Regions from separate parts of the Comamonas sp. w2-DMI genome, predicted to be linked through region 2. Evidence: predicted binding sites of a transcription regulator. Region 2 holds the regulator's gene; each other region holds the start of a gene.
What was found. The regulator LexA, encoded in region 2, represses DNA repair genes until DNA is damaged. The targets are predictions, from matches to a motif close to ACTGTATNNNNATACAGT.

Region 1 (10,157 bases), on a different contig from region 2:
CACCAGCGCGAGCGCATCGCCGGGCAGCGGCATGCGCACCCAGATGTAGGCCACGCGCAGGTCTATGCCCTTGTATTCCTCGTCGCGCAGCAGCACCGTGCCCGAGGGCGGCGCCTCGTCGGCCTCGGGCGGCAGCGGCAGGTCGCGTTCGCCGGCCAGGTACTCGCCCTTGACGCCGCGCACCTGGAAGAAGATGGTGTCCGATTCGTCGGCGCGCAGGATCTCGCTGGCCGACTGCGGCAGGTTGAACTGCACCTTGCCGCGCTGCACCACGACGAGCTGGGCCAGCGCCTGGGCGTTGTATTCCAGCGCGCGGTCGAACGGCTTGTTGGCCAGGCCCTGGGCCACCAGCCAGGTCAGCGCCAGGCTGACCGGCCACAGCAGCAGCAGCGGCGTGAGCATCCAGTCGAGGATTTCGCCGAAGAGGGAACGCTGCTCGCGCTGGAAGATTTTCACGGTTCAAGCCTTTTTGGCCGCCAGCGCCCGTCCATCAAGCGCAGACAGCTATCGAATGAATAGCTCAACCGGGGATTTTTTCAAGGCAGTAGCCCAGGCCGCGCACCGTGGCGATGCGGATGGGGCCGCGCTCGATCTTCTTGCGCAGACGGTGGATGTAGACCTCGATGGCGTTGTTGCTCACCTCCTCGCCCCATTCGCACAGGCGATCCACGAGCTGGTCCTTGCTCACCAGCCGGCCCGCGCGCTGCAGCAGCACCTCCAGCAGGCCCAGCTCGCGCGCCGACAGCTCGACCATCTTGCCGTCGATGGTGGCCACGCGCCCCGCCTGGTCGTAGACCAGCGGCCCGTGCTTGATGGTGGAACTGGCCCCGCCCATGCCGCGGCGCGTCAGCGCGCGCACGCGCGCCTCCAGCTCGGACAGCGCGAACGGCTTGGCCATGTAGTCGTCGGCGCCCAGGTCCAGCCCCTGCACGCGCTCCTCGATCGAATCGGCCGCGGTGAGGATCAGCACCGGCAGCGCATCGCCGCGCCCGCGCAGGCGCTTGAGCACCTCCAGGCCGTGCATGCGCGGCAGGCCCAGGTCCAGGATCAGCAGGTCGAACTCGCTGCTGGTCATCAGCGCCGCATCGGCCTCGCTGCCGTTGGCCACATGGCTGACCACGGCGCCCGAGCTGCGCAGCGTGCGCAGCAGGCCATCGGCCAGCACCTGGTCATCTTCGGCAATCAGTATGCGCATGGGGAGTCTCCTGAAATATGGTTACCGCTGTCGACGCAAGTACAGTGGCTGCTTTGGCTCCGATTCTAGGTCGCCGCAGGAGGCTGGCACAGCGGGCTTACGGGTGGCCTGCGGGCAGGGACAGTGCTGCGGCATGGTCGATGACGTAGAGCCAGCGGCCGTCGGCCTGGCGCCGGACGACCTCGGCCGTGCTGCCATTCGCGACGAGACCGCCATCGTCGCCATACAGCGTCCAGTCGGCGCGCAGCAAGGCGATCTCTGCGCATTCGATGCAGAAATTGTTGTGGGATACCATGCGCCCCGGCACGGCCAGCAGGCGGGACAGCGGCTCGGCGATCCGGGTCCGGCCGCGCCAGGTATCGGTGCTGCCATCCACACGCAGTGCGGCGTCGGGCTCATACAGCGCCAGCAGATGGGCCAGATCGCGGCTGTTGAAGGCGCGCGCAAAAGTTTCATTCATGGCGGCAGGGGTCAGGACCTTGAACATGTTTTCTCCTTGGATGGATGTCGAGACCGGCATCAGAGCACTGGACCATCCAGCTATCCAAACGGATAGCCGGCCCGAGATGCCCCGTCCCGTGCGCCCCCAGTCCTGCCCTGTCGAGGACTGGCTGGCCTTCCTCGGCCACCGCTGGAATGCACTCGTCCTTTGGCATCTGCGTGCAGCCCCTCTTCGGCATGGAGAGCTGATGGAGTGCCTGCCCGGCATCACACCCAAGGTGCTTGGCGAGCGGCTGGCCGCCCTGCAGGACCGCGGACTCGTGGCCCGCGCTGAAGGCCGGCACGGCTACATGCTCACTCGGCGCGGGAGCACCTTGCTGAGCGTGCTCGATCAGCTCGAACTCTGGGCCCGCTACGCTCCGCCGGCATAGGCTTCCAGGCCCAGCGCCACCACCGTGGCCACGTCCTCGCCCACGGCTTCGCGGAACTCCGCCTCGGCCTGGGCCACCGCATCGTGGAAGGCCTGCAGCCAGGCCAGGCCGGTCTCGGTGAAGCGCACGCGCCTGGCGCGCGCATCGCGGGCATCGGCCTCGCGCGTGACCAGGCCCCAGGCCTCGCACTGCGCCACCAGGTCCGCCATGGCCTGCTTGGTCATGCCGGCCTTCTCGGCCAGGTCCGTGACCCGGTCGCCGGCCAGCGACAGATGCCGCGTGATGTGGATATGGGCCGCGCCCACCTTGTCACGTGCGGCGAGGTTGGACAGCGCCAGCGGCACTTGCACATCGCGCGCCATGAGCTGCAGCACGCGCGCATCGAAGCGGCGCATGGCATGGCCGAGCAGGCGGCCCAGATGGGTCTGGCGCCAGGCGTCCGCGGGCGGGGTGACAGGGGCAATTTCGGACATTGCAGGTATTTCGGAGTCAGGGCAAATAGTAAGGCAAACTGTCCAAATATTTCAACACATGGACAGTACAAACCCATAAACTACTGTTCAAGCATCCAGCCTGAATGTAAATACAGAGCTGCAACCGACCCGCATCCACTCTTCTAGGAGCCTGTTATGAACGCCATCGCCAAGACCGCCGAAGCCAACAGCGAAAAAGCCAAGGCACTCGCCGCCGCCCTCGCCCAGATCGAAAAGCAATTCGGCAAGGGCACCATCATGAAGCTGGGCGAAGGAGAGGCCATCGAGGACATCCAGGTGGTCTCCACCGGCTCGCTGGGCCTGGACATCGCCCTGGGCGTGGGCGGCCTGCCGCGCGGCCGCGTGATCGAGATCTACGGTCCCGAATCCTCGGGCAAGACCACGCTGACGCTGCAGGTCGTGGCCGAGATGCAGCGCCAGGGTGGCACCTGCGCCTTCATCGACGCCGAGCATGCGCTGGACACCAGCTATGCCCAGAAGCTGGGCGTGAACCTGAACGACGTGCTGATCAGCCAGCCCGACACCGGCGAGCAGGCCCTGGAGATCGTGGACAGCCTGGTACGCTCGGGCGCCGTGGACCTGATCGTGGTGGACTCGGTGGCCGCGCTCACGCCCAAGGCCGAAATCGAGGGCGAGATGGGCGACCAGCTGCCCGGCCTGCAGGCCCGCCTGATGAGCCAGGCGCTGCGCAAGCTGACCAGCACCATCAAGAAGACCAACTGCATGGTCATCTTCATCAACCAGATCCGCATGAAGATCGGCGTGATGTTCGGCTCGCCCGAAACCACCACCGGCGGCAATGCGCTGAAGTTCTACGCCTCGGTGCGCCTGGACATCCGCCGCACCGGCACCATCAAGAAGGGCGACGAGGCCATCGGCAACGAAACCAAGGTCAAGGTGGTGAAGAACAAGGTCTCGCCGCCGTTCAAGACCGCCGAGTTCGACATCCTGTTCGGCGAAGGCATCTCGCGCGAAGGCGAAATCCTGGACATGGGCGTGAATGCCAAGATCCTCGACAAGTCGGGTGCCTGGTATGCCTACAACGGCGAGAAGATCGGCCAGGGCCGCGACAATGCCCGCGAATTCCTGCGCGAGAACCGCGACCTGGCCGTGGAGATCGAGAACAAGGTGCGCGAAAGCCTGGGCATCAAGCTGCTGCCCACCGAAGGCGGCGAAGCCCCCGAAGCCAAGTCCTCCGGCAAGAAGGGCAAGGTCGACAAGGACGGCGTGATAGAAGCTTAAGCCCCCTGAGCGACTTCTCGTCGCTTCCCCTCTCTCTTCGGGCGGGGGACGGCATCCTCGCTGCGGGGCGGCGGGGCCGCCCGGGCCCTTGCCTGATGCCTCTGGCTCGGTGCACGCCAGCATGCGGGCTGGGGCCACGGACCAAAGAGTTAGCCATCTTTGCGCAGGCAACCCCTGCGCATTTTTTATTGCCGCCGGACACTTCAACCTTCAGGGAGACCTTTCGCACATGAGCTTTGCCAAGCTTTCACTCAAGGGCCGCGCCCTCAAGCTGCTGGCCCAGCGCGAGCATTCGCGCCTGGAACTGCAGCGCAAGCTGGCTGCGCATGTGGAAGAAGGCGAGGATCTGGACGCCATCCTCGACGCGCTGGAGCAGCGCGGCTTCATCAGCGAGGAGCGGGTGGTGGAGTCGGTGATCCACAGCAAGGCCGGCCGCTACGGCACGGCCCGCCTGGTGCAGGAGCTGCGCAGCAAGGGCCTGGACGACGAGACCGTGCGCGCGGCCGGCGAGCAGTTGCGCGAGACCGAGCTGCAGCGCGCGCGCGAGCTGTGGCGCAAGCGCTTCGGCACGCCGCCGGCCACACCGCAGGAGCATCTCAAGCAGATGCGCTTTCTGGCCTCGCGCGGCTTCGGCGCCGATATCGCGAGCAAGGTCGTCAAGGGCCGTGGCCTGGAGGAAGACGAATAGCCTCTCCGGCGCCCTCCTCCCAAGACCCCTGCGCCGGCAGCCGAGCACTCCTGAAAGAAGAGCTGCTTGCGCATGAGCAGCCTTTGATTCAATACACTTTTCCCTTCAATCAAAGAACCGGCAAGCGCAGGCAGCTATCAATTCAGCGTACCGCCTGGCTGCCGCGCCCCACGAACAGCAGCACCAGGATGGCGGCACAGAACTCCACCGCGGCAATGATGAGCAGTCCGGGCGCATACGAGCCGCTGCCGGTCTGCAGCAGGCCCAGCAGCTGGGGCGAGAAATAGCCCGCCAGATTCGCCACGGAGTTGATCACCGCCAGGCCCACCACCAGCGCTGTGGCCGACAGGAAGCGGCTGGGGATCTGCCAGTACACGGGAATCGAACCCATGGTCCCTAGCGAGGACAGCGCCAGCGACGCCACCACGCCGGCCACGCTGCCCTGCCTGAGGAACAGCGCCGTCAGCAGCAGGCCGATGGCGCCCAGCGCGGCGGCGGCCGCCGTATGCCAGCGCACCTCCTTTCGGCGGTCGGACAGCCAGCCGTTGCCCACCATGCCCAGCCAGCCGAAGGCATAGATGCCGGCCATGACCCAGCCCAGCGCCTTCAGGTCGGTCACGCCCACGGACTTGACGATGCTGGGCCCGTAGAACACCAGCGTCGCATTGCCGGCCACGATGCAGAAGAAGATGAGGATCAGCATCAGCACGCGCGGATTGCGCATGGAAGCCCAGAAGCTGTGCTCGCGCTCGCCCAGCGCCTGCTCTTCCGCCCACAGCTCTTCGCGCACATGCTGCTTCTCGCGGTCGCTGAGCCAGCGCGCCTGCGCCGGGGTGTCGCTGAGCAGGAAGTAGGCGGCAATGCCGGCGATCACCGAGGGAATGCCTTCGACGATGAACAGCCACTGCCAGCCCGCATGGTTGCCCATGCCGTGCAGGGCCTCCATCAGGTAAGCGGCGATCGGGCTGCCCAGCATCAGCGACAGCGCCGAGGCCGAGACAAAGAACGCCAGCGCCTTGCCGCGCCGGTGCGCGGGCAGCCAGTAGGTCAGGTACAGGATCACGCCGGGCTGCAGGCCGGCCTCGAAGGCGCCCATCAGAAAGCGCAGCACGTAGAACTGCAGCGGCGTCTGCACCCAGGCCATGAGAATGCCCGTCACGCCCCAGCCGATGGTGATGCGCATGATGGTCTTCTTGGCGCCGAACCTGTGCAGCAGCAGGTTGCTGGGCACCTCGAACAGGAAGTAGCCGATGAAGAAGATGCCGGCGCCCGCGCCGTAGACGGCGTCGGACCACTGCAGGTCGCTCATCATGGTGAGCTTGGCAAAGCCTACGTTGACGCGGTCGATCCAGGCCAGGAACCAGACCAGGGTCAGGAACGGAATCAGCCGCCAGATGATGCGGCCGAAGGTCACGTCGCGCTCCTGGACGGAGCTGGCATCGGCCGCCTGCTGCGGCGGCTTTGCGGGGGTGGTGATGGCAGACATGGAACGCCTCGCTTTCGTGCAACAGAGGCCGGGATCGCAGCGATGGTCGGAGCCGTGGCGGCCTCCGTCCCAGGGGCGCAACGGCCGGCCACACAGGTAAGGCGGACTATAGGAAAGCTCGGCGCAGGCCAGGGCCGGGACTTGTCCGTCTGGACAAGGCAGGATTTTTAGTTTTCAAAAAACCAAACAATAAGAAAAATAAATTTCACATCACCCGCAAACCTCCCGCCGCGCGCCGAAAGCAGGCAAGAAAAAACGGCCGCCAGGGCCGTTTTCGGGGATGGGGCAGAGAATGCGGCTTACAGGCCCAGCATGATCTGCAGGTTCTGCACCGCGGCGCCGCTGGCGCCCTTGCCCAGATTGTCCAGGCGGGCGATGAGCACGGCCTGGCGGTAGCTTTCGTTGGCGAACACGCGCAGCTCCAGCTTGTTGGTGTCGGCCAGTGTATCGGCGGCCAGCTTGCCGTCTTCGGTCGGCGCCAGCACGCTGACCCAGCGGGCCGGCGTGTTGGTCCTGTCGTAATGGCTGGCCAGCGCATCGTGCAGGTCGGCGGCCCTGGGTGCGCCGGGCAGCAGGTCCAGATGCAGCGGCAGCTGCACCAGCATGCCCTGGCGGAAATTGCCCACGGCGGGCACGAACACGGGGCGGCGCGTCATGCCGGTGTAGTGCAGGATCTCGGGAATGTGCTTGTGCGACAGGCCCAGCGCATAGGCTTCGTAAGGTGCGGCCTGGCCGGCCTCGTAGGCCTCGATCATGGTGCGGCCGCCGCCCGAATAGCCGGAGACCGAAGGCAGGCTCACGGGATAGTCGGCCGGAATCAGGCCCGCGGCCACCAGGGGATGCAGCAGCGCGATGGCGCCCGTGGCGTAGCAGCCGGGGTTGGCCACGCGGGTGGCGGACCGGATCGCCTCCAGCTGGCCGGCGCGCAGCTCCGGGAAGCCGTAGACCCAGCCCGGCGCCACGCGGTGGGCCGTGGAGGCGTCGATGATCTTGATGGCGCGGCCCGTCTCGGCCGTGATGGCATCCACCATGGCCACGGTCTCGCGCGCGGCATCGTCGTGCAGGCAGAGGATGACCAGGTCCACGCCGGCGATCAGTGCTCGCTTGGCCGCCGGGTCCTTGCGCAGCTCGGGCGCAATGCTCACCAGCTCCACGCCAGCAAAGTTGACCAGACGCTCGCGGATCTGCAGACCTGTGGTTCCTGCTTCACCGTCGATAAAGACTTTTGCCATTGCTCTTCTCTCCTACACCGGCTCGCGCATTGCGTTCCTTGTATGCCGCGGCCTGCGGCACCATTGCCGCGTTTAGCTCTTTATTGTCGTTTAAACCGCCGGCGGATGCGGAAATTGGCGCTGAAACCACGCTGCGCCGACAAAGCCCGGCGGCTTTCGTCCTGACTGCGGCCGGACTGCTTCCTTTTTTGACCCCGGGCATGGCCGGGCCATGGTCGGGCGGCAGTTTGTCGGATGGCTGACAAAACTCTGGAAAAACCCTGCAGCTTATATATAAGACATAAGAGAAAGGCGGGTGAAAAAATATGACCCGGATATCATTTCCTCAACGATATCAAGGCATTGCGGGCTGCCCGGCGCTTCTGTAAAGAAGTGCCACATTGTGGATTTTGCGCATGGTGGGCCGTCGTTTTGCGCGGTGCAACATGGTACATTTCCGAGTGCCATGTCATACGAACCCGGTGGTTGCCAGACGCAGTGTCCACGGCACACGGGCATTTCCCCTCAGTTCAGAGAGACAAAGTCATGAAGATTCATGAGTACCAAGGCAAGGAAATCTTGCGTCAATTTGGTGTGCCAGTTCCCCGTGGCATCCCGGCATTCACCGTTCAGGAAGCCGTGGAAGCAGCCCAGAAGCTGGGCGGCCCCGTGTGGGTTGTCAAGGCCCAGATCCACGCCGGCGGCCGCGGCAAGGGCGGCGGCGTGAAGGTGGCCAAGAGCATCGACGATGTGAAGGCCCTGTCCGAGCAAATCCTGGGCATGCAGCTGGTGACCCACCAGACCGGTCCCGAAGGCCAGAAGGTCCGCCGCCTGTACATCGAGGACGGCGCCGACATCCAGAAGGAATACTACCTGTCCGCCGTGACCGACCGTGCCACGCAGAAGGTGGCCTTCATCGCTTCGAGCGAAGGCGGCATGGACATCGAGGAAGTGGCGCACTCCACCCCCGAGAAGATCGTGACCGTGATGGTCGACCCCCTGCAGGGCTTCACCCAGGCCAACGGCGAAGAGCTGGCCAAGGGCATCGGCATGCCTGCCGATTCCGTCGCGCAATTCATCGACGTGTGCACCAAGATCTACAAGTGCTACATGGACACCGATGCCTCGCTGGTGGAAATCAACCCCCTGAACCGCGACTCCAAGGGCAACATCATCGCCCTGGACGCCAAGTTCAACTTCGACTCCAACGCCCTGTTCCGCCACCCCGAGATCGTGGCCCTGCGCGACCTGGACGAAGAGGATCCCGCTGAAATCGAGGCTTCCAAGTTCGACCTGGCCTACATCAGCCTGGACGGCAACATCGGCTGCCTGGTCAACGGCGCCGGCCTGGCCATGGCCACCATGGACACCATCAAGCTGTTCGGCGGCGAACCCGCCAACTTCCTGGACGTGGGCGGCGGCGCCACTCCCGAGAAGGTCACCGAAGCCTTCAAGATCATGCTCAAGAACCCCAAGGTCAAGGGCATTCTGGTCAACATCTTCGGCGGCATCATGAAGTGCGACACCATCGCCACCGGCGTGATCACCGCCTGCAAGGCCGTGAACCTGTCCGTGCCGCTGGTCGTGCGCATGAAGGGCACCAACGAAGAACTGGGCAAGAAGATGCTGGCCGAATCCGGCCTGCCCATCATCAGCGCCGACACCATGGCCGAAGCCGCCACCAAGATCGTCGAAGCCGTCAAGTAAGGCCCGGAGAACAGAACATGTCTATCTATATCAATAAAGACACTCGCGTCATCACCCAAGGCATCACCGGCAAGACGGGCCAGTTCCACACCGAGAAGTGCATCGAGTACGCGAACGGCAAGAACTGCTTCGTGGCCGGCGTGAACCCCAAGAAGGCCGGCGAAAAGATCTTCGACGTGCCGATCTACGCCTCCGTCAAGGAAGCCGCCAAGGACACTGGCGCCACCGTTTCCGTGATCTACGTGCCGCCCGCAGGCGCTGCCGCCGCGATCTGGGAAGCCGTGGAAGCCGACCTGGACCTGGCCATCTGCATCACCGAAGGCATTCCCGTGCGCGACATGCTGGAAGTGCGCAACAAGATGAAGGCCAAGGAAGCCGCCGGCGGCAAGAAGACGCTGCTGCTGGGCCCCAACTGCCCCGGCCTGATCACGCCTGACGAGATCAAGATCGGCATCATGCCCGGCCACATCCACAAGAAGGGCCGCGTGGGCGTGGTGTCCCGTTCCGGCACACTGACCTACGAAGCCGTGGCGCAGCTGACCGAACTGGGCATCGGCCAGTCCTCCGCTGTCGGCATCGGCGGCGACCCGATCAACGGCCTCAAGCACATCGACGTGATGAAGGCCTTCAACGATGATCCCGACACCGACGCCGTGATCATGATCGGCGAAATCGGCGGACCCGACGAAGCCGAAGCCGCCCGCTGGTGCAAGGAACACATGAAGAAGCCCGTGGTCGGCTTCATCGCCGGCGTGACGGCCCCTCCCGGCAAGCGCATGGGCCACGCCGGCGCGCTGATCTCCGGCGGCGCCGACACGGCCGATGCCAAGCTGGCCATCATGGAAGAGTGCGGCTTCACCATCACCCGCAATCCTTCCGAAATGGGCCGCCTGCTCAAGGGCCTGCTGTAAAAGCGAGCATCAAGGGTGCGTGAAACTGTGAGCACTTACGCAGTTTCACGAACAGATACAGGCAGGTATAGCCACTAAACTGCCGTCACCCAATAAAAGATCAGCGCCATGGGTATCCCATGGCGCTTTTCCATTCATAACGCGGAGTGACCATGGAATTTCTCAGCAGCGCCGACTTCTGGATCGGCCTCGTCAAGATTATCTGGATCAACATCATCCTGTCGGGAGACAACGCCGTGGTGATCGCGCTGGCCGCACGATCGCTGCCGCCCGAGCAGCAGAAGAAGGCCGTCATGTTCGGTTCGGGCGCGGCCGTCGTGCTGCGGATCGTGCTGACCGTGGTCGCAGCTA
Region 2 (10,157 bases):
TCTGCGTGCCGTATTCCTTGAAGTCGCTGATCTTCACGGTACCGTCGCTGGCGCGGCTTTCCATGCGCTGGCCGTCCATCAGAATGGCCATGCGCTCGCCCTTGACCACCTCCAGGCGGGCGCCCTTGGCCGAAGTGACGGATTCGCGCCCCGGATCGTTGGAGACGATGAAGACATTGCTGGCCGCCTGGGCGCTCGGAATGTCCTTGTCGATGAAGAACACGCGCGTGCCGCCTGCGGATTCCTGGAACTCGCCGGGGGCGATGCGGTCAATATCGCTGCGCTGCTGGAACTGGGCCTTGATCTGCTCGATCTGCAGATTGGCCCAGGGCAGCACGCCCAGAGCCAGCACGGCGGTTGCAGCCAGAATGGGCCAGGCAAACCGCAGCAGCGGCCGCAGCAGCGAAGCCAGGCCCTGGCCTGCGGCGAACCAGATGACCATTTCACTGTCCCGGTACATGCGAGACAGCGAGCCGACGACCGCCACGAACAGGCTCAGCCCCAGGATGGTGGGCAACTGCCCGAGCACGGTAAAGCCCATGACCAGCAGCACGTCCGAAGGACTGACGCTGCCTTTGTAAGCCTGGCCCAGCGTGCGGATCAGCATCATGGTCATCACCACGGTGACCAGGACGACGGCTGTCGCACCGAAGCTGCGGGCAAGCTCTTTGCGTATGGATGAATCGAATAACATTGGCTAAAAGGAAAACACCGATTATGGACTTTGAACTCAAGGCTCTGAGCGCTGCGGCCGCAGCACGTGAAAAATGCGACCTGCTGCTGGTGCTGGTTTCCGAGCAGGCCGCCCCGGGCACATTGGGCAGCGATGCCATCGGTGCGCTGGTGGCGCATGCCGTCAAGCAGGGCGATTTTGCCCTGTCCGCCGGCAAGCAGCTGCCCCTGTACCAGGTGCCGGCCATCGCCGCGCGCCGTGTGCTGCTGCTGGGAACGGGTGCGGGTTCGGCCAAGGATGTGCGCAATGCGCTGGCAGGCTGCGCCGGCGTGCTCAAGGCCGAAGGCGTGGCCAGGGCCGTGGTGAGCTTTGCGTTCGATGCCGAGGCCGCAGCCGTATCGGCCGCCGTGCAGGCGATTGCCGATGCCTGCTATGTCTATACCCACACAAAGCCGCAGGCCAAGCCTGCGAAGCTGCGGAAGGTGGTGATCGGCGTGGCGGCCAGGACTGCAGCCATTGCTTCGGGCTTCAATGTCGCGGTGGCGCAGGCCGAAGGCGTGGCCACGGCCCGCGAATGGGCCAACCGCCCTGCCAACCATGCCACTCCCACGCTGCTGGCCGACGCCGCCAAGGCCATGGTGGCTGCCGCCAGGTCGACGCGGCTGAGCTGCAAGATCCACGGTCCGGCCGAAGTTGCCAAGCTGGGCATGGGAGCCTTCATGGCTGTGGCCCAGGGTTCGCGCGAGCCCTTGCGCCTGATCGAGCTGCATTACAACGGTGCCGCCAGGAATGTGGCGCCCATCGTGCTGGTGGGCAAAGGCATCACTTTCGATACGGGCGGCATCTCGCTCAAGCCTGCGGCCGAAATGGACGAAATGAAATTCGACATGGGCGGTGCGGCCAGCGTGCTGGGCGTGTTCCAGTCGCTGGCGCGGCTGCAGCCGGACATCAATGTGGTCGGCCTGATTCCTGCCTGCGAGAACATGCCCGACGGCGGCGCTGTCAAGCCCGGCGACGTGGTCACCAGCATGAGCGGCCAGACCATCGAGATTCTCAACACCGATGCCGAAGGCCGACTGGTGCTCAGCGATGCGCTGACCTATGCCGCGCGCTTCAAGCCTGCGGCCCTGGTGGACATGGCGACATTGACCGGCGCCTGCGTGGTGGCACTGGGCGGCCTGCGTAGCGGTCTGTTCTCGGCGCACGACGAGCTGGCGCAGGCTTTGCAGAAGGCCGGTGACGCGGCCCTCGATCCCTGCTGGCGCATGCCGCTGGATGACGAATATGCGGAGGGCCTCAAGAGCAACTTCGCCGACATGGGCAATGTGGCCGGTCGTGCCGGCGGTGCCGTGACGGCCGCCAAGTTCCTGCAGAAATTCGTGGGCGACATTCCCTGGGCGCACCTGGATATCGCGGGTACGGCATGGAAGAGCGGCGCAGCCAAGGGGGCGACGGGTCGGCCGGTGGGCCTGCTGCTGCACTATCTGCTGGCCCGGCAAGGCGGGGCAGATGCTTCCCGCAAGGCTGCGGCCCCTGCCGGCAAGCTGAACGGCAAAGCCGCCAAATCCTCGAAAGCGGTCACCAAGCCCCGCAGTTCGCGCCGCGCCGCAGCCGCCACTGCAGAGGCCAAGGCTTGAGCCAGGAGTGACGCATTGCTGTGTGACCTGGAATATGGCCGGCGTGCTGGTTGCCGACGCGGGAGCGTGAGATGACCGAAGTCGCCTTCCATTTCAACGCGCCCGACAAGCAGGCCTATGTATGCCGGTATGCCCGCAAGGCCTTGCGGCATGGGGCGCGGCTGGTGGTGGTGGGCAGCCAGCCTGTGCTGGCTGCGCTGTCTCCGAAGCTGTGGGCAGTGTCTCCCACGGATTTTCTGGCCCATGCCTTTGCCAGCGATGGAGGGCAGTTGCTGGCGGCATCCGGCATCGTATTGGCGCAGCGGCTTGACAATCTGCCGCACCATGATGTGCTGGTCAATCTGGGCAGCGAAGTGCCAGCGGGCTATGAGCAATTTGCCAAAGTCATCGAGATTGTTTCGGCAACCGACGAGATGGACCGGCAAGAAGCGCGGGCGCGCTGGAAAAGCTATGCCGCGCAGGGCGTGGCCATCGTCCGCCATGATTTGAAGCTCAAGGGCTAGGGCATGAATTCCTCTTCTAAAACGCCGCCGCGCTTTGTTCCCACCCTGACCGAGGTGGTGCCGGCATCGATCGATCCCGAAGCTGCTACCTTGGACGCCATGGAGGCCGATCTGTCGGCCGAACCTCCCTCGGAGCTTGCGGTGCCGCAGAATGCTTCAGCGCCATGCCTGCAGCCGGTTCTGCACTCACCCAGGCTGGCTGATGCCGTGGTCGGCGTACGCGGAATTTCCGCGATTCCGCGCAACCTGCCGCCTCTGCCGGACTCCCTGCCGCCGCAGCAATCGCTGTCGGGAAGCGGGGTCATGCCTGCGCATGCCGAGTTATCCGAGAGCGTCAATGCCGACACCATTGCGCCGCAGGTAAACGTAGATGACCTGGACTCCGTGTCGGGCGGGCAAGCGCAGGAAGCCGCGGCGGAACATGCGCCAGCGCGGACGCTTGCTGGCGACTCCCAAAGGGAGCCGCTCTCGTCGGAAGTTTTTTCCGAGGCCCAGGGGCCGGCTGCTTTGTCCCTGCCCGAGCCGGCGCTTGAAAATTCGGTGGCTGCGGGTGCCAATGCTCCGCTTGCCCCTGATGCGGACTGGAATGACCCGCACGCGCAGCAACTCAGGGAACAGCTTACCCAGAGGCTTATGCATCGCGTGGACCAGATGCTCGAGGAGCGGCTGCGCGAGGCGATTTCAGCCGTGGTTGAGGACCAGGCACGGTCCATGGCCTTGCAGCTGCGCAAGGAAGTGGAGACGCTGGTGCGAGCATCGCTGCAGCAAGCGGTGGCGCAGGAGTTGGCCTCGCAGCTTCAATGGCCGCCGGGCCCTGCCAGTTCTTAGCGCCAGGGGCGGCTTAGGAGCGGCCCATGCGCAGGGGGCCGCTGAGCACTTCAGGGTTCAAGATGTTGCTGGCCTGGCCGTTGACGAAGTTCACCACGTTTTCAAAAGCGGCGCGGAAATACAGCTCGTAGCTGTCTTGCTCCACATAGCCGATATGCGGCGTGCAGATGCAGTTCTCCAGGCGCAGCAAGGCGTGGCCTTGCAGGATGGGCTCGCTCTCGAACACGTCGATGGCTGCCAGGCCCGGCCGGCCGCGATTGAGCGAGCAAAGCAGGGCCTCGGACTCCACCAGCTCCGCGCGCGACGTATTGACGAACAGGGCCGTGGGCTTCATGCGGGCCAGATCGTCTGCCCTGACAACGCCGCGCGTGGCGTCGTTCAGGCGCAGGTGCATGGAAAGCACGTCGCACTCTTCGAAGAAGGCTTCTTTCGATGGGGCGGCGATCAGTCCGTCCGCCGCCGCTTTCTGGCGCGAAGCCTCGCTGCCCCAGACGCAGACCTGCATGCCGAAGGCCTTGCCATAGCGGGCAATCAGCTGGCCGATGCGTCCATAGCCCCAGATGCCCAGCACCCGCCCGTGCAGCACGCTGCCCAGGCCGAAGTTGGGGGGCATGGAGGCGGCCTTCAGCCCGGACTGCTGCCAGGCCCCGTGCTTGAGATTGGCGATGTACTGGGGCACTCGCCGCATGGCAGCCATGATGAGTGCCCAGGTCAGCTCCGCCGGCGCAATGGGGGAGCCGACACCCTCGGCGATCGCCACGCCATGGGCCGTGCAGGCCGCGACATCGATATGCGCACCCGCCTTGCCGGTCTGGGCGATCAGCTTGAGGCGCGGCAGCTTTTCCAGCAACTGCTTGGTGATCTGGGTGCGTTCGCGGATCAGAACAATGATGTCGGCATCGCGCAGGCGCACCGACAACTGTCCCACACCCTTGACGGTATTGGTGTAGACCTTTGCATTGAAAGGTTCCAGCAGACGGGCGCATTCGAGCTTGCGCACAGCATCTTGGTAATCGTCAAGGATCACGATGTTCATGCACCCGATTGTGCCTTGAATAGACTCATTTTTGTGAGCATTCAACGGCCACGGCGCATGGAACTGTTTGCAAATACTTCAAAAATCGGATGCAGGCCTTGCCGGTTTCTATGGCGCGGCGGGGCCGCCATGCATCAGGCGTGCAGCGCGCCTTCGTTGGCGGCCATGCGCTCCAGCGCAGCACAGACATCGGCCATGCGGCCCGAGATGAGCAGGCATTCGGGCTGATTGCGCGGCTCGCGCTGGACGATGCGCAGCATGCGCGGCTGGCTGCAGGCGGGAGTGGCTTCGAGCGGCAAGGGCATCTGGGCGGAGGGAACAGCGGGCGCCGTGGCGCGGCGTCGGGAGCGGCTTCGGCGCATGGTGAAAACGGCAGGCCGGGCCCGCGTATCTTCGGATGGGGAATTGGAGAGCATTGCATCGCGAGGCTGCGACTGTGCTGGCTTGGCTGGTGCCTGCGATGAGGCTTGCGACGCGGAGTTCTCTCGCACGGCGGCATGGCGATGGGCCTGAAGGGCAAAGCGTGTCAGAGACAGCAGAGGCAAAGCGAATCCCATGTGGCAACTCCTGTTCCAAGAAAGTTCTTGCGAGGTTGTGGACGGGGCAGGATTGCGTTTTCAGGCAAGGCTCCGCCCGGGGCAAGGCCTTCAAGCCTTGCGCCTACCACCCGGGCAGTGCTGTGGGAATCGGCCCAGGGCGCCAGTGCCGGCGCCGTGGAAGCACGCTACATGAACATGCTGTTGCGTATCAGGCCTACGGCCAGGCCTTCGATGGCGAAAGGTTCGTCCGGTGCGACGTGGATGACCTTGTAGTCGGGATTTTCGGGCAGCAGCTCTATGCCCTGCGGCGTGCGCCTGAAGCGCTTGACCGTGACGTCGTCGCCAAGACGGGCCACGACGATCTGGCCGTTGCGGGCCTCGTGCGTGGACTGCACGGCCAGCAGGTCGCCATCCATGATGCCGGCATCGCGCATGGACATGCCGCGCACCTTGAGCAGGTAGTCGGGCTTGGCCGCGAACAGGCCGGGCTCCACGGAATAGCTCTGGTCTATATGTTCCTGGGCGAGAATGGGCGATCCCGCCGCCACGCGGCCGACCAGGGGCAGGACCAGCGGCGCCAGCGCGGCCAGCGGCAGGGCGAAGCTGGTGCCGCGGGCGGCATTGATGGTGCGCACGGTATCGGCGCGCAGGCGGATGCCGCGCGAGGTGCCGCTGACCAGATCGATCACGCCCTTGCGCGCCAGGGCCTGGAGGTGCTCCTCGGCCGCATTGGCGGACTTGAACCCGAAGGTGCTGGCGATTTCGGCACGCGTCGGTGGAGCGCCGGTGCGCGCAATGGTCGACTGGATCAGATCCAGGATCTGCTGCTGGCGGGGGGTGAGCTTGGGATGGTCGGACATGTCGGGCGGCTTGGAGTTCTGGATCAGAATTTCCGAACAGTGATCTGATAATTTATACAGTATCTGTATTTTTAACCAGTTTTTTGCGAGGGGCAAGTGGCTGAGGCAAAGATTGTCATTTTGGGCACAGGAGGAACCATTGCCGGCCGGGCGCCAAGCCAGGGTGACGGCGTGGGCTACACGGCGGCACAGATCTCGGTGGAGGGATTGCTGCAGGCCATTGCCGGCCTGGACGCAGTGGCTGGTGCCTGCCGGCTGGAAGCGGTGCAGCTGGCGCAGATCGACAGCAAGGACATGGACTGGGCGGTGTGGAGACTTCTGCTGCGCGGCGTGGCCCAGCTGCTGGAGGACGCGCAGACGCGCGCCGTGGTGATCACCCATGGCACCGATACCCTGGAGGAAACGGCCTGGCTGCTGCAGGCCGCGCTGCAGCCCGCCAAGCCCGTGGTGCTGACCTGCGCCATGCGCCCGGTCACGTCGCTGCAGGCCGATGGGCCGCAGAATCTGCGCGACGCCGTGGCTGCAGCGGCGCAGGCCGCCGATGCAGGCGCCGGCGGAGCCGGTGTCTGGGTGATGGCGGCGGGCGCGCTGCACGCGGGCCTGGCGGTGCAGAAAGTCCACCCGTACCGGCTCGACGCGCTGCGTTCCTATGAGGGAGGGCCATGCGCCTATATGGAAGAAGGCATGCTGCGCTGGGTTGGCAGGCCGGCGGGTGCGGCGGTGGATGCGGGTGCGCGGCTGGCGCGGTGGCTGGATTGCGATGCGCTGCCTTGGGTGGAGATCGTTGCCTCCGGTGCGGTACAAAGCGCCAGGGCCGTGAGGGCGCTGGTGGCTGCGGGTGTGAAAGGCCTGGTGGTGGCCGGGACCGGCAATGCCACGGTGCATGCGCATATGCTGCAGGCCTTGCTCGATGCCCGCCAGGCCGGCGTGCGCGTGTGGTGCAGCACCCGTTGCCTGGAAGGTGTGCCGGTACTGCCGCCCGGGGCAGCGGGATTGGCGGCCGACCGGGAGCATTGGCTGAAGCAGTGGCTGGTGCCGGCCGGGGCCGTGGGTGGACAGGCGTTGGCCGTGGTCCAGCTGCCGCCTGCCAAGGCGCGCGTGGCCATGATGCTGGATCTGGCCCTGGAGCCTTCTTGAACGGAGACAGCTACGCTGCCGAAAAAATCCGCTGCGCCTGCCCGGGCGCGAATGCGCCAACGTCGGTTTCACCCTGGGCCGGGTGGGGCTTGGCAGGCCATAAAAAAAGCACCCGGAGCGGGTGCTTTTTTATTGGGCGGGACAGAAGCGATCAACTCGACAGGGCGTTCAATGCACGCTCGGTGATTTCTTCCACGCTGCCCAGGCCGCTGATGGCTCGGTACTTGGGTGCCGAAGCGGGATCCTGCTTGGCCCAGTTCTGGTAGTAGTCCACCAGGGGGCGGGTCTGGCTGCTGTACACATCCAGGCGCTTCTTGACGGTTTCCTCCTTGTCGTCCTCGCGTTGCACCAGGTCTTCGCCGGTCACGTCGTCCTTGCCTTCCACCTTGGGGGGATTGAACTTGACATGGTAGGTACGGCCCGAGGCGGGGTGGGAGCGGCGGCCGCTCATGCGCTCGATGATGGCGTCAAACGGGACGTCGATCTCCAGCACGTAGTCCAGGTGCACGCCGGCGGCCTTCATGGCGTCGGCCTGGGGGATGGTGCGGGGGAAGCCGTCGAACAGAAAGCCTTTGGCGCAATCGGGCTGGGCAATGCGCTCCTTGACCAGGTTGATGATCAGATCGTCGCTGACCAGCTGGCCTGCGTCCATGACGGCCTTGGCCTGCAGGCCCAGGGGGGTGCCGGCCTTGACGGCGGCACGCAGCATGTCGCCGGTGGAAATCTGGGGAATACCGTATTTTTGGCAGATGAAGGCGGCCTGGGTGCCCTTTCCGGCGCCGGGTGCACCCAACAAAATCAGTTTCATGGAGATCCTTGAGAAGAGTAGAAATTCTTGGCGGCCGGGGCAGCGTGCGGCAGGCGGGCACCCCCTGGCGGTATTTTTTCGCGGGCAAGGATAGCACGCACAAGGCCAACACTGGCTTACACGCTGGGGAGGGATGTCACCAGTGCAGCGTCCGTCTGCCAGCCTTTTGCGTGCGGCGCAGCCGGTGTCGGAACGATGCGGCGGCCTTGTCTCTGGCCCGGCGGCGCAGGGCTGCAAGCCCTGTGCTGCTGCCCGAAAGTATAGCTGCCAGCGCCGGATTCACTTGCCTTGTGCAGGCAAAACACCTGAAATGGATTGTCATGCATGCGCGAACAGCTATCGTTTTTGATAGCTGCCGCACGGGCTCGGCCAAGTCAGGCAGCCAGCAGGGCGCGCACCCGCTGCAGGTCTTCGGGCGTGTCCACGCCGGCGCCCGGCGCATCGGGCGTGAGGTGCACGGCGATGCGGTGGCCATGCCACAGCGCACGCAGCTGCTCGAGCTGCTCCATGGCTTCGGTCGGGGCCGGAGAAAGGCGCGGGAACTCGCGCAGAAAGCCGGCCCTGTAACTGTAGATGCCGATATGGCGCAGCGGCGCAAAGCCCGCATGGCCTGCCGTGGCCGCGGCCGTCTCCCACCAGGCCTCGTCGGCATGGTCGCGAGAGAAGGGAATCGGTGCCCGGCTGAAGTAGCTGGCCAGGCCCTTGGCGTCGCAGACGACCTTGACCACGTTCGGGTTGCGGTAGTCGGCAGGGGAGGCGATCGGATGGGCCGCCGTGCCCATGCTGGCTTCGGGGCGGGCGCTTAGCAAATGCGCGACGGCATCGATCAGCGCGGGCTCGATCAGCGGCTCGTCGCCCTGCACGTTGACCACCGCATCGTTGCCGTCCAGGCCCAGCTGTTCGCAAGCCTCGGCCAAGCGGTCGCTGCCGCTGGGATGGTCGTTGCGCGTGAGCAGTGCCTGCACGCCATGCTGCAGGCAGGCATCGACGATGCGTGCATCGTCGGCCGCGACCACGCAGCGCGCGGCCGTGCTTTGCTGGGCGCGCCGGGCCACGCGCACCACCATGGGCAGGCCGGCAATATCGGCCAGGGGCTTGCCGGGCAGGCGGCTGGAGGACATGCGGGCGGGAATCAGAACCGTGAACGGCATGGAAATCTCTGTGTGATGGAACTGGCTTGAAGGACAGCCAGCAAGGGCCGTCCCGAAGCAAAGGCCGTCGTCCCCCTTTCAGGGGAAGGCGCGGAGCGACTCAGGGTGTGGCCTCGATTTCTTCGTCGGTCAGCGTGCGGGCTTCGTTTTCCAGCAGCACGGGAATGCCGTCGCGCACCGGGTAAGCGAGCCGCGCGCTGCGCGAGACCAGTTCCTGGCGCTCGCGGTCGTAGCGCAGCGGGCCCTTGGTAACGGGGCAGACCAGCAGTTCGAGAAGTTTGGGATCCATGGCAATTCCTGCAAAACGGAGAGGGAGGCGGCCCGCCGCTGAAGCAAAGGCAAGAGGCGTGCCGCGGGACTCGGTATGGGGCAATGATAGTCAGCCCGGAGGCGGGCGCTGGCAAACAGCGGCCAGCCGGGCATCGAGCAGGTCCCAGAAGGCCTGCGGCAGCTGCAGTTGCAGCGGCACGGCCCAGGCCTCGGGGTGGATGCGCCAGAGCTTGACGGCATCCTTTTCGGTGCAGACCAATGGTTTCTGATTGTCCAGCCTGCGCGAGAAGCTCTCAAAACCATAGTGGTCCGGCAAGGCCTGCATGGCGGCAGGAACAATGCCCTGTTCACCCAGCATGGCAAAAAACGACTCGGGCCGCGCCACGGCGGCCACCGCCTCGACCTCCTGCCCGGCCAGTGCCGCCAGCTCCAGCCGTTCGCCCTTGCCGTTGTGCATTACAGAGCTGAGCCGGCGCTGCAGCGCAAAGGCGGGAGCATTTCCCGCGGGGCGGGGCGGCCGGCCGGCATAGACGGCGGCCGTGACGGCGCGCGGCCAGGGCTCGCGCAGCGGGCCCGCGGGCAGCAGAAAGCCGTTGCCCACGCCTTCATCGTTGAACACGCAAAGCTCCACATCGCGGGCCAGGGCCAGGTGCTGCAGGCCGTCGTCGCTTACGATCACATCGACCTCGGGGTATCTGGCGCGCAGCGCGCGGGC
Region 3 (10,157 bases), on a different contig from region 2:
GACAACAACTGGACTTTCCACTCCCCCGAAAGCAGCGGCCCGCGCTGGAGCGTGGAGCTGGGCCAGCTGCGCATACGCCACGGCGTGCTGGGCTGGGCCGACGGCGTCAAGAACCTGGCCATGCGCGCACGCGTGGACAGCCTGCGCAGGCCCGTCAGCGAGGACCATCCCTACGGCCTGCGCTTCGGCCTGGTCGGCCATATGGGCAAGGCGCAGATCCAGGCCCAGGGCCTGACCGGGCCGGTGCTGGACCTGCGCCGGGACAAGCTGCATTTCCCTCTGCGCTTGTCCGCGCGCGCCGGCAGCATCCAGGCCCAGGCCGAGGGCTTTCTGGACAATCCCAAGGCGCTGGACGGACTGGACTTCGAAGTGCGGCTGCGCGGCAACAGCATGGCCGACCTGTTCCCGCTCACCGGCCTGCTGCTGCCGCCCACCCCGCCCTTCGAGACCAGCGGCCACCTGATCGGCAGCCTGCAGCCCGGCAAGGCCGTGTGGGATTACCGCAAGTTCCAGGGCAAGGTCGGCCAGAGCGACCTGCGCGGCGATCTGCACTATGTCTCGGGCCAGCCCCGGCCCCGGCTCAGCGGCGAGCTTGCTTCCAGGCAGCTGCGGCTGGTCGACCTGGGCCCCGTGATCGGCGCTGCCCCCTCAGGCAGCAGCAAGCCCAAGGCCGTCAACGGCAAGGTGTTGCCGCAGACCCGCTTCGAGACCGCCAACTGGGATGCCATGGACCTGGACCTGCGCTATGCCGGCGACCATATCCTGCGCCCCGAAGCGCTGCCGCTGCAGAATCTGAGCGTGCATGCCGTGCTCGACAACGGCAAGCTCGTGCTGTCGCCGCTCAAGTTCGGCCTGGCCCAGGGCACGCTGACCCTGGACGCCACGGTGGACAGCCATGCCAGGCCCGTCAGGGCGCAGCTCAAGGGCCAGGTCAGCGGGCTGCGGCTGTCGGCGCTGTTTCCCAAGGTCGAGGCCATGAAGAAAAGCCTGGGCAGCCTGGACGGTGCCATGTCCATGCAGGGCCGCGGCGAATCCGTGGCCCAGTGGCTGGGCTCGGGCGACGGTTCGATCCGGCTCTATGTGCGAGAAGGCTCCTTCAGCCGCCAGCTGCTCGATCTGGCGGGCCTGAACCTGGGCTCCGTCATCGTGGCCAAGCTGTTCGGCACCGACAAGGAAGTGCAGCTGCGCTGCGCCGTGGCCGACTTCAATGTGCAAAACGGCCTGGCCACGCCCCGCATCGCCAAGCTGGCCACGACCGAGGCCATCGTGCAGGCGACCGGCCAGGTCAACCTGGCGAAGGAAACCCTGGATCTGCGCATCGTGCCCGAGTCGCTCAAGTGGAAGTTCTTCTCGCTGCGCACGCCGCTGTATGTGCGCGGCAGCTTTGCCCAGCCCGACGTGGGCCTGGAAGCGGGCCCGCTGCTGGCGCGCGCCGGCGCGGCCGTGGCGGCCGTGGTTGCAGCGCCCGTGGCCCTGGCCCTGGTGCCGCTGACCGTGCCGGCGGCCGAGGACGATGTGAACTGCAGGCAGCTGCTGACCCAGGTTCACGCAAAGTGAGAGCGTGCCCCTGAGCGCCACATCGCGGAGGGTGTGGAGTCGTGCTAAGAAACGCGTGCTCAGGGATGGGCGCAGGCGCCGTCCAGGCCTGCCATGCCCGCGAGCTTTTGCAGGCTGGAGCGGTTGTCCAGGCAGGCCTGGTGCCGGGCTTCGGCCGCCTGCTGCTGCGCCAGGCTCGCGGCCTTGGCGCGCTCGGCCTGCAGCTGGGCCACGCGCTCGCGGATCCTGGGCATGACCGCCATCGCAGCCTTCTCGCCCTCCACGATGGCGCTGGCGCGCTGGCTGAAATCGGCAGGCCCGATATCGAGCACCTTGGGGCGGATGGTGATGTCGGCACGCGCCAGCTCGGCCTGGCCCAGCTTCTGCCCCATGATGGCAATCGACTGGCCCAGGGCGCCCAGCATGTTCTCGGGCGTCTTGCCGCGCGCCTTGTTGGAGATGTCCACGGCGATCACGATGTCGGCGCCCAGCTGGCGCGCCGCATCCACGGGAACGGGACTGGTGATGCCGCCGTCGACATAGTGGGACTTGCCGATGCTCACGGGCTGGAACACGCCCGGCACGCTGCTGGAGGCGCGCACGGCCTGGCCCGTGTTGCCGCGGGCGAACACGGTGCGCTCGCCGTCCTCCAGCCGGGTGGCCACGGCCACAAAGGGCTTGGCCAGTTGCTCCAGGGGTTTGCGCTGTACCTGCTCGTTCACATAGTCCTCGAGCTTCTGGCCCAGCACCAGGCCGCCCGAGGACAGCTGCAGGTCGCGAATTTTGGCCTCATCCAGGGCCACGGCCTTTTCCTGCAGCTCGAAGGCGTTCATGCCGCTGGCATACAGCGCACCGACCACGCTGCCCGCGCTGGTGCCGGCCACCACGGCGGGCGTGAAGCCGTTGGCCTCCAGCATCTTGATCACGCCGATATGGGCAAAGCCCTTGGCTGCACCGCCGCCCAGGGCGACGCCGATCCTGACCGGCGCAACGCCGGGCGCGGGCGCTGTGGGCGTGGCCTCGGGAGCCGCCGATTTGACGGGCGGGTTGCTGCCGCAGCCGGACAGGGCAGCCAGACCGGCCAGCCCCAGGTACACCAAAGAATTCTTCAAACGCATGACAGGAAATCCTGCTTTCTCATCGGGGCGGGCAGTATAGCGGCAGGCGCGATGGCACTGCGGCCAGGGTCATGGGCCCATGGCCCTGCCTGGGCTGCACGCCGCCGGCAACAGACATCGGGTCTCGCCTGCCGGGGCGAGTCCCGGCCGGATGCCGCCCGCCCATCCTCGGCCTTGCACACCGGCGAGATCTCCAGGGCGCCCATCGGCAGCCAGCAGCTCAATGGAAATCCCGGCTGCTCAGCCCGGCGCCCGCCAGCCGCCCCAGCCAGGCCGTCATGTCCCTGGCCCGTTGCACTACCAAATGATGAGCTGCCGGCGCTTTTTCCTTCTGGGTTTCAGGCGAATTTCGCTCAAATTCCTCATCGGCATCGCGCGACCAGTTCGCGCTGCTTTGCCAGACGCCCTCCACCGCCAGCAGGCGCGATCCGAGCAGGGCAGCCTGCCAGCGCGCAAAGGCCCTGGCCCAGACCACCAGGTTGACCACGCCGGTTTCGTCCTCCAGCGTGATGAACAGCGTGCCGCCGGCCGTGGGCGGGCGCTGGCGCACGGTGACGATGCCGCAGGCCCGCACCTTCTGGCCCGGCAGGGCGTTGCGCAGCTCCACGGCCGTGCGCATGCCGTGGCGGGCCAGGCGCTCGCGCAGCAGGGCCAGCGGGTGGCGGCGCAGGGTCAGGCCCGTGGCTTCGTAGTCGTGCAGGATTTCTTCGCCCTCGGGCGCCTCGGCCAGCTGCACCGAGCCTTCGTTCACGGGCACACCGGCAAACAGGGGCGGCAGCGCGGCATGCGCCGCCGCATCCCACATCTGCTGGCGCCGGTGGCCGGACAGGCCGCTCAGGGCATCGGCGGCGGCCAGGGCCCGCAGGTCGCCCGGGCTCAGGCCGGCGCGCAAGGCCAGGTCCTGCGTGCCGGCCCATGGCGCCTGGGCGCGCTGCGCCTCGATGCGCAGCGCCGCGGCCTCGCCCAGGTTCGCCACCAGGCGCATGCCCAGGCGCACGGCGGGCTGCAGCGCCTGTACGCCGGGCACGGGCTGCAGCGGCTCTTCGAGCGTGCAATCCCAATGGCTGTGGCGCACGTCCACGGGCAGCACGCGCACGCCGTGGCGGCGCGCATCCTGCACCAGTTGCGAGGGCGAGTAAAAGCCCATGGGCTGGGCGTTGAGCAGGGCCTGCAGGAAGATGGCCGGCTCGTGCCGCTTGAGCCAGGCGCTGGCGTAGGCCAGCGAGGCAAAGCTGTAGGCATGGCTTTCCGGAAAGCCGTATTCGCCAAAGCCCTGCATCTGCCTGAAGATGGCCTGGGCAAACTCCAGCCGGTAGCCGCGCGCGACCATGCCGTCGATCAGCGGCCGCTCGAAGCGGTGCACGCCGCCCTTGCGCTTCCAGGCGGCCATGGAGCGGCGCAGCGCATCGGCCTGGTCGGGCGTGAAGCCCGCCGCCACCATGGCGATCTGCATGACCTGCTCCTGGAAGATGGGCACGCCCAGCGTGCGCTCCAGCGCATCCTCCAGTGCGGCCTTCTCGTCCGGTTTTTCGAAACGCGAGCGTTCCAGCACCAGCGGCTCGCCGCGCCGCCGGCGTTCGCGGGCCTGCAGATAGGGGTGGACCATGCCGCCCTGGATAGGCCCGGGCCGCACGATGGCCACCTCCACCACCAGGTCGTACAGCGTCTCGGGCCGCAGGCGCGGCAGCATGCTCATCTGCGCACGGCTCTCGATCTGGAAGGTGCCCACGGTATCGGCGCGCTGGATCATGGCGTAGGTGGCCGCATCCTCCGGCGGAATCTGGGCCAGGCTCCAGCGCTCGCCGCGCCAGGCCGCGCGCTCGTCCAGGCTGTGGCGCAGCACGGTGAGCATGCCCAGGGCCAGCACATCGACCTTGAGCAGGCCCATGGCATCCAGGTCGTCCTTGTCCCACTGGATGACCGAGCGGTCCTTCATGGCCGCCGGCTCCACGGGCACCAGGCGCGTGAGCTTGCCATCGGTCAGCACAAAGCCGCCCACATGCTGGCTCAGGTGCCGGGGGCTGTCCTTGAGCTGCCAGGCCAGCTCGATCCAGAGCCGCAGCTGGCGCGGCGTCAACGCATTGGACTGGGCCTTGGCCAGGGCCTGGGCTTCGAGGAACTTGCGTTCCACCCAGTCGTCGGGAAGTGCTTCGGGTCGGGGCTCGGGCAGGTCCTGTTCGCCCTCTGCCTCGGCGCCAGCCCCCTGCTCCGCTGTTTCGCTGAACCAGTACTGGCCCTTGGCCAGCGCATCCACCAGCGGCGGGGGGATGCGCAGCGCCTTGCCCACGTCACGCAGGGCGCTGCGGCTGCGCCAGCAGCTGACCACGGCCGTGAGCGCCGCGCGCTCGCGCCCGTACTTGGTGTAGATGTACTGGATCACCTGCTCGCGGCGCGCATGCTCGAAATCCACGTCGATGTCGGGCGGCTCGCCGCGCACGCGGCTGATGAAGCGCTCGAACAGCAGGTGCTTGCCCTCGGGGCTGACCTCGGTGATGCCCAGGCAGTAGCAGACCGCCGAATTGGCGGCAGAGCCCCGGCCCTGGCACAGAATGCCTTCGCTGCGCGCATAGCGCACGATGTCGTGCACGGTGAGGAAGTACATCTCGTAGCGGCACTCGGCAATCAGGTCCAGCTCCTTGTGCAGCTGCTCCTGCACCTTCTGCGGAATGCCTTGCGGATAGCGGCCCGCCGCGCCCTGCCAGGTGTGCCAGGCCAGGGTCTGTCGTGCATCCATGCCGGGCAGCACGCTTTCCTGCGGGTAGTGGTAGCGGATCTCGTCGAGCGTGAAGCGGCAGCGCGCCGCCAGGCGCAGCGTGGCCTCCAGCAAGGCCTTGGGGTACAGGCTCGCCAGCCGCAGGCGCGAGCGCAGGTGGCGTTCCGCATTGGGCTGCAGCGCAAAGCCGCATTCGGCCACCGGCCGTCCCAGGCGTATGGCGGTGGCCACGTCCTGCAGCGGTTTGCGCGAGCGCGCATGCATGTGCACATCGCCGCAGGCCACCAGCGGAATCCCCAGCGCCGCGCCCACCTGCTGCAGGGTCTGCAGCCACAGGCTGTCGTCGGGCGCCAGGTGCAGCTCCACGCCCAGCCAGATGCCGGCCTGCGGGCATTCCTGGGCAAAATAGGCCGAAACGCTTTGCACGCAAGCGCGGACCGCTTCCAGATCGGAAGCACCAAGCACCTCCCGCCGGGGCAGCACAATGCATTCGCAGCTGCGCGCCAGCGCCTGCCAGGGACTGCGGGCATCCACCACATAGCCGCCCTTGCCGCTGCGGCCGCGCGCGGCGGAGATGAATTCGCACAGGTCGCCCCAGCCCGCGAGGTCGCGCGCCAGCACCACGATGCGCGCACCCTCCTGATCGGCGAGGGCGAATTCGCTGCCGTGGATCAGCGTCAGGCCGCAGTCCCTGGCCGCCTCGTAGGCGCGCACGGCACCGGCCACCGAGCATTCGTCGGTCAGCGCCAGCGCCGCATAGCCCAGGCTCTTGGCGCGCTGCACCAGTTCCTCGGGCGAGGAAGCGCCGCGCAGAAAGCTGAAATGCGACAGGCAATGCAGCTCGGCATAGGCCAGCGGCCCATGGCCTGCGCCCCAGGCACCGGGCGGCGCAGGCATGTCTCCCGGCGGCGGCACCGGTGGAGAAGCCAGCCGGACCGCAGGACGGTCCCAAACGGCGGCCTGCTCAGCCATATACGCCCTGCCCGTACCAGGCCACCGATGGCCCGGATGCGCCGCCCGCCCCGGCCCCGCGGACAGGCAGCTGGACCCGCTCGCGGTAGATCCAGACATGGCCTACCGCCTCGTTGTAGCCTACGAAATAGTCGCGTACCGCGGCTGCGCCCTCCTCGTCCCACCAGCCCGCCTCCAGCCGGTAGGGACCGGCGCGCAGCTGCAGCGGCCCGTGCCAGCAGGGACGGTTGCTCTCCAGCGGCAGCGGCCTGGGCTGCGGCAGCAGCCAAGGGGGCCACAGCCCCTGCCAGGGATCGGCGCAGCCCGCAGCGGAGCTTCGCCTCGCAGCGGCATGCTCCGGCGGTGCCGCTGCGGCAGGGATCCATTGCTGCATGGCCTCGGGCCGGTGGTCGGCACAGGGCAAGGGAATCTGCACGCAATCCTCGCCCCAGCGCGCGCCGACCCGCTCCACCCATTCATGCCATTGCAGCGACGCAGCCCCCACGCCGTCCCGCGTGCTTGCCGGTCCGTCCTGCCCATCCTGCAGGGACGGCGGCAGGCAGCTCAGCGCCTCGGCCGCAAAGGCCGTGGTTTCCGGCGCCTGCAGCTCCAGCATGTCCACGGGTGCGCGCCAGCTCAGGCGCGCGATGCGCTCGCGCAGCAGCCGCTCCAGATGGGCCATGGCCTGCGTGGGCTGCGCCGTGCGGATCTCCAGCGCATCCCAGGGCGGCAGCGCCTCTCCGTCCATGCGCCGCAGATCATGGTGCCAGCGCAGCTGCAGGGCCAGCACGCCATGGTGGCGGGCCTGCAGCCACAGCTGCAGCGAGCGCAGCAGGGGCCGGGCCGCCTGCAGCACGGCCGCCGCATCATGGGCCGGATAGCCGAGGTCGTGCCGCAGGACGAAACGCTCGGGCCAGCTCAGCCATTCATGGGCTTCGGGCAGCAGCCCATAGGCCTGGTCCAGCACCTTCATGGATGCTGCGCCCATGCGGCGCGCCAGGCCCGCGCGCGGCAGGGCCCGCACATCGCCCCAAGAGCGGCAGCCCAGGCGCTGCAGCACCGGCATATGCGGCTGCAGCGCGGACAGCGTCCACAGCGGCAGCGCATCGGCCCCCACCAGGGCCGGCCTTGCAGCAGGAAAGCGCTGCGCCAGCCGCAGCCGCGCCAATGCCAGCCAGGCCGTGGCGCCCTGCGCCCAGACAAAGTCCGGCGGCTGCGCCGGGGCATGCATCTGCCACTGCTGCCGCACCGCATCGACCAGCGCGTCCAGTCCGCCCCACAGGCGCAGCACGCTGGCGGTTTCCATCAGCACGGCTTCTTCGAGCACCACCACGCGCGGGGAAAACTGCAAGGCCCAGCAGGCGGCGCTGAACAGCGCATCGCTGCCAGCCTCCTGCCCGCCCGCCGCAGCCGTCCCCTGCCCGTGGGGCCATGCAATCCAGTGCCGCTCCATGCCGTCCATGCCGCCTCCCTGCTCCGCTATGCGCCCGCATGCGCGGCAGCCGCCGCTGTGGCCGGGCGTCCGCCCACCGAGTGCCCGTGCAGCAGCAAAGCGGCTTCCCTGTGCTGCGCGGCCTGGCGCATGGCCTGGGCCTGCATGACGGGCAGCCAGCCCCAGGAGGTGCGGGGCAGCAGCAAGGCCTTTTCCAGTGCCGGGCCCTTGCGCTTGAGCAGGCGCACCTGCAGCCTGCAGTCCTCTGCAATTTCGAGCTGCAGGCGCAGGGCCGCGGGCGAGCTGCGCCGGCTTGCCTCCAGTCCGCCCCACAGCCACAGCGGCCGCCCCTGGGAAGCGGCGGCCAGTTGCAGGCGCCGCAGCACGGGCACCGGCAGATCGGGCAGCCAGGCCAGCACGGCCAGCACATCCCGGCAATGCAGCGCCTGCTCGCAGGCCCAGGCCAGGTCGACGTTCCAGGAGGCGGCCCTGGCATCCGCCGCCTTCTGCACGCAGCACAGGCGCTCGGGCGCTATGCCCGCAGCCTGCAGGGCCGGCATGAACGGCAGAAAAGGCGGCGCCACCAGCACCAGCCGCCGGTGGCCGCCCCCGGCCGCCCGGGCCTTGCCTTCCTGCATGCGGGCCGCCAGCGCCGGCAGCAGCAGCGGCCATTCGGCATGGGCATGCGCGGGCTGCAGCACTTCGATCAGCGCATTGGCCGGCCAACCGCCGCCGGGCAGTTCGGCATCCAGTACGCCATAGCCCGTGGGCCAGGCCCTGCCGCCGCCTCTCTCATGCCAGTCCGAGCCGCGCCAGACGCCCGCCACCTGGGGCATGGCGGCCGCAGTCCGGCCTCCAGGCTCCTGGGGCAGAGGCGGCAAGGCGATGGAAGAAAGAGCAGGCATGCAAAATCCCGGTAACTGTATAAATATACAGTTATTCGGCTTTTGCAGCCAGCAAAGCCGGCGCAGGCATGAAAAATGCCGGCATGGCCGGCATCGCTTGAACGGTCGTGCTCTGCCGCCCGGCTCAGGGTGCCTGCAGCACGGGCGGCATCTGCGCGGACTGGTCCGGCTGGATCTGCATGCAGGCCTCGCACCACTGAGCCACGGCCGCATCCACGGCGTTCTCGCGCCGGCTCACGGACGGCCATTGCTGCAGGCATTTGTCGACGATGGACTGCAGCTGCCACAGCGCCTCGCGGTTGACCAGGGCCAGCTCCTTCATGCCCTGCGCATCGTCCCGCAGGCAGCTCCACAGGTCGGTCTGCTGGTCGGGATGCGCGCCCGCCTCGGCCAGCTGTTTCTGCAGCTGGCCTATGCCGGCGTCCACAAAGACCGCGGCCTGGTGGTCCGGCATGCTCTGCCACAGCGCGGGAAAGGCCTGGCTGAGCGTGGCCCACATCTGGAACGCCGCGGCCAGCGCGTTCACGCTGTGGCCGACCTCGGCCTGCAGGGGCGGCAGCGGCATGCCTGGTTCGATTTCGTCATACAGCAGCGGCAGGATGATCTGCACCAGTGGCGCGGGGTAGCGCTGGTGGTTCATGCGCAGCATCAGCGACAGGCGCTGGCCAGGCAGCTCGGGGAATTTCTCGAAGAAGGCAGCGATGACCTCGGCCAGCATCAGCACCTGACCCATGGCGGAGATATTGCGGCCCTGCACGCCGCGCGGATAGCCCGAGCCGTCCATGCGCTCGTGGTGCTCGAGGATGGCCAGCTCCACCGCCTGCGAATAGGTGTCGGCGCTGCGCACCATCAGCATGGAGGTGACCGAATGCGCCACCAGCTGCTTGCGCTCCTCGCCCGTGAGCCGGTAGCTGGCATCGGTCCAGGCAGGGTCCATGTACAGCATGCCCAGGTCGTGCAGCAGCGCCGCCGTGGCCAGGGGCACGCATTCGCGCTCGGTCCTGCCGCTTTGCAGCGCCAGATAAATGGCCACCATGCTCATCTGCAGGCTGTGGATGAACAGCTCGTGGCGCTGCTCGCGCATGACGGTGAGCTTGAAGGCGATGCGCGGCGCCAGCACGATGCCGCGGACCGGCGCCAGCAGGCGCTCGGCATCCCCGATGGAGCGCACCAGACGCTGGAGCAGCTCCACGGTCCGGCATTGCTCCCGTGCCGTGGCCTCCAGCTCGGCCACATCGACGAGATGGTCCGTGCTCAGATGCCAGTCCACCGGATAGCGCAGGGGGTACAGGGCCAGTCGCTCGTACATGCGGCTGTCGATGCGCAGTCCCTTTTCCACGAGCTTGATGCCTTTGTGCGTATAGATCGCCTCGTTGGTCACCACCAGGCAGTGATCGGCCATGTCGGTGACGGCACGCAGATAATGCACACCGTCATCGCGCCATTCGACGCTATCCGACTGCGGACTTTGCGCCATCTTCTCGTTCATGCGGACTTTCCCA

Region 1: the regulator LexA is predicted to act here: its motif matches at 2,640-2,657, upstream of recA (recombinase RecA).
Region 3: the regulator LexA is predicted to act here: its motif matches at 8,670-8,687, upstream of imuA (translesion DNA synthesis-associated protein ImuA).

The regions. Positions count from the first base shown of each region.
Region 1 covers NZ_JBANEL010000010.1:126,072-136,228, reverse strand. Annotated here, with positions in the region: gene V8Z74_RS12700 (sensor histidine kinase) at 1-456, opposite strand, end outside; gene V8Z74_RS12695 (response regulator) at 521-1,195, opposite strand; gene V8Z74_RS12690 (YybH family protein) at 1,293-1,682, opposite strand; gene V8Z74_RS12685 (winged helix-turn-helix transcriptional regulator) at 1,681-2,067, shown strand; gene V8Z74_RS12680 (MarR family transcriptional regulator) at 2,049-2,540, opposite strand; gene recA (recombinase RecA) at 2,697-3,803, shown strand; gene recX (recombination regulator RecX) at 4,033-4,491, shown strand; gene V8Z74_RS12665 (MFS transporter) at 4,634-5,977, opposite strand; gene argC (N-acetyl-gamma-glutamyl-phosphate reductase) at 6,277-7,209, opposite strand; gene V8Z74_RS12655 (hypothetical protein) at 7,239-7,451, shown strand; gene sucC (ADP-forming succinate--CoA ligase subunit beta) at 7,735-8,895, shown strand; gene sucD (succinate--CoA ligase subunit alpha) at 8,913-9,806, shown strand; gene V8Z74_RS12640 (TerC family protein) at 9,959-10,157, shown strand, end outside.
Region 2 covers NZ_JBANEL010000002.1:73,418-83,574, forward strand. Annotated here, with positions in the region: gene lptF (LPS export ABC transporter permease LptF) at 1-694, opposite strand, end outside; gene V8Z74_RS03075 (leucyl aminopeptidase) at 718-2,310, shown strand; gene V8Z74_RS03080 (DNA polymerase III subunit chi) at 2,382-2,813, shown strand; gene V8Z74_RS03085 (hypothetical protein) at 2,817-3,641, shown strand; gene V8Z74_RS03090 (D-2-hydroxyacid dehydrogenase family protein) at 3,655-4,677, opposite strand; gene V8Z74_RS03095 (hypothetical protein) at 4,812-5,039, opposite strand; gene lexA (transcriptional repressor LexA) at 5,402-6,076, opposite strand; gene V8Z74_RS03105 (asparaginase) at 6,197-7,213, shown strand; gene adk (adenylate kinase) at 7,365-8,021, opposite strand; gene kdsB (3-deoxy-manno-octulosonate cytidylyltransferase) at 8,396-9,172, opposite strand; gene V8Z74_RS03120 (Trm112 family protein) at 9,273-9,461, opposite strand; gene lpxK (tetraacyldisaccharide 4'-kinase) at 9,552-10,157, opposite strand, start outside.
Region 3 covers NZ_JBANEL010000016.1:103,428-113,584, forward strand. Annotated here, with positions in the region: partial or broken gene V8Z74_RS16965 (AsmA family protein) at 1-1,557, shown strand, start outside; gene V8Z74_RS16970 (patatin-like phospholipase family protein) at 1,617-2,654, opposite strand; gene dnaE (DNA polymerase III subunit alpha) at 2,875-6,339, opposite strand; gene V8Z74_RS16980 (DNA polymerase Y subunit UmuC family protein) at 6,332-7,780, opposite strand; gene imuA (translesion DNA synthesis-associated protein ImuA) at 7,798-8,655, opposite strand; gene V8Z74_RS16990 (HD-GYP domain-containing protein) at 8,780-10,144, opposite strand.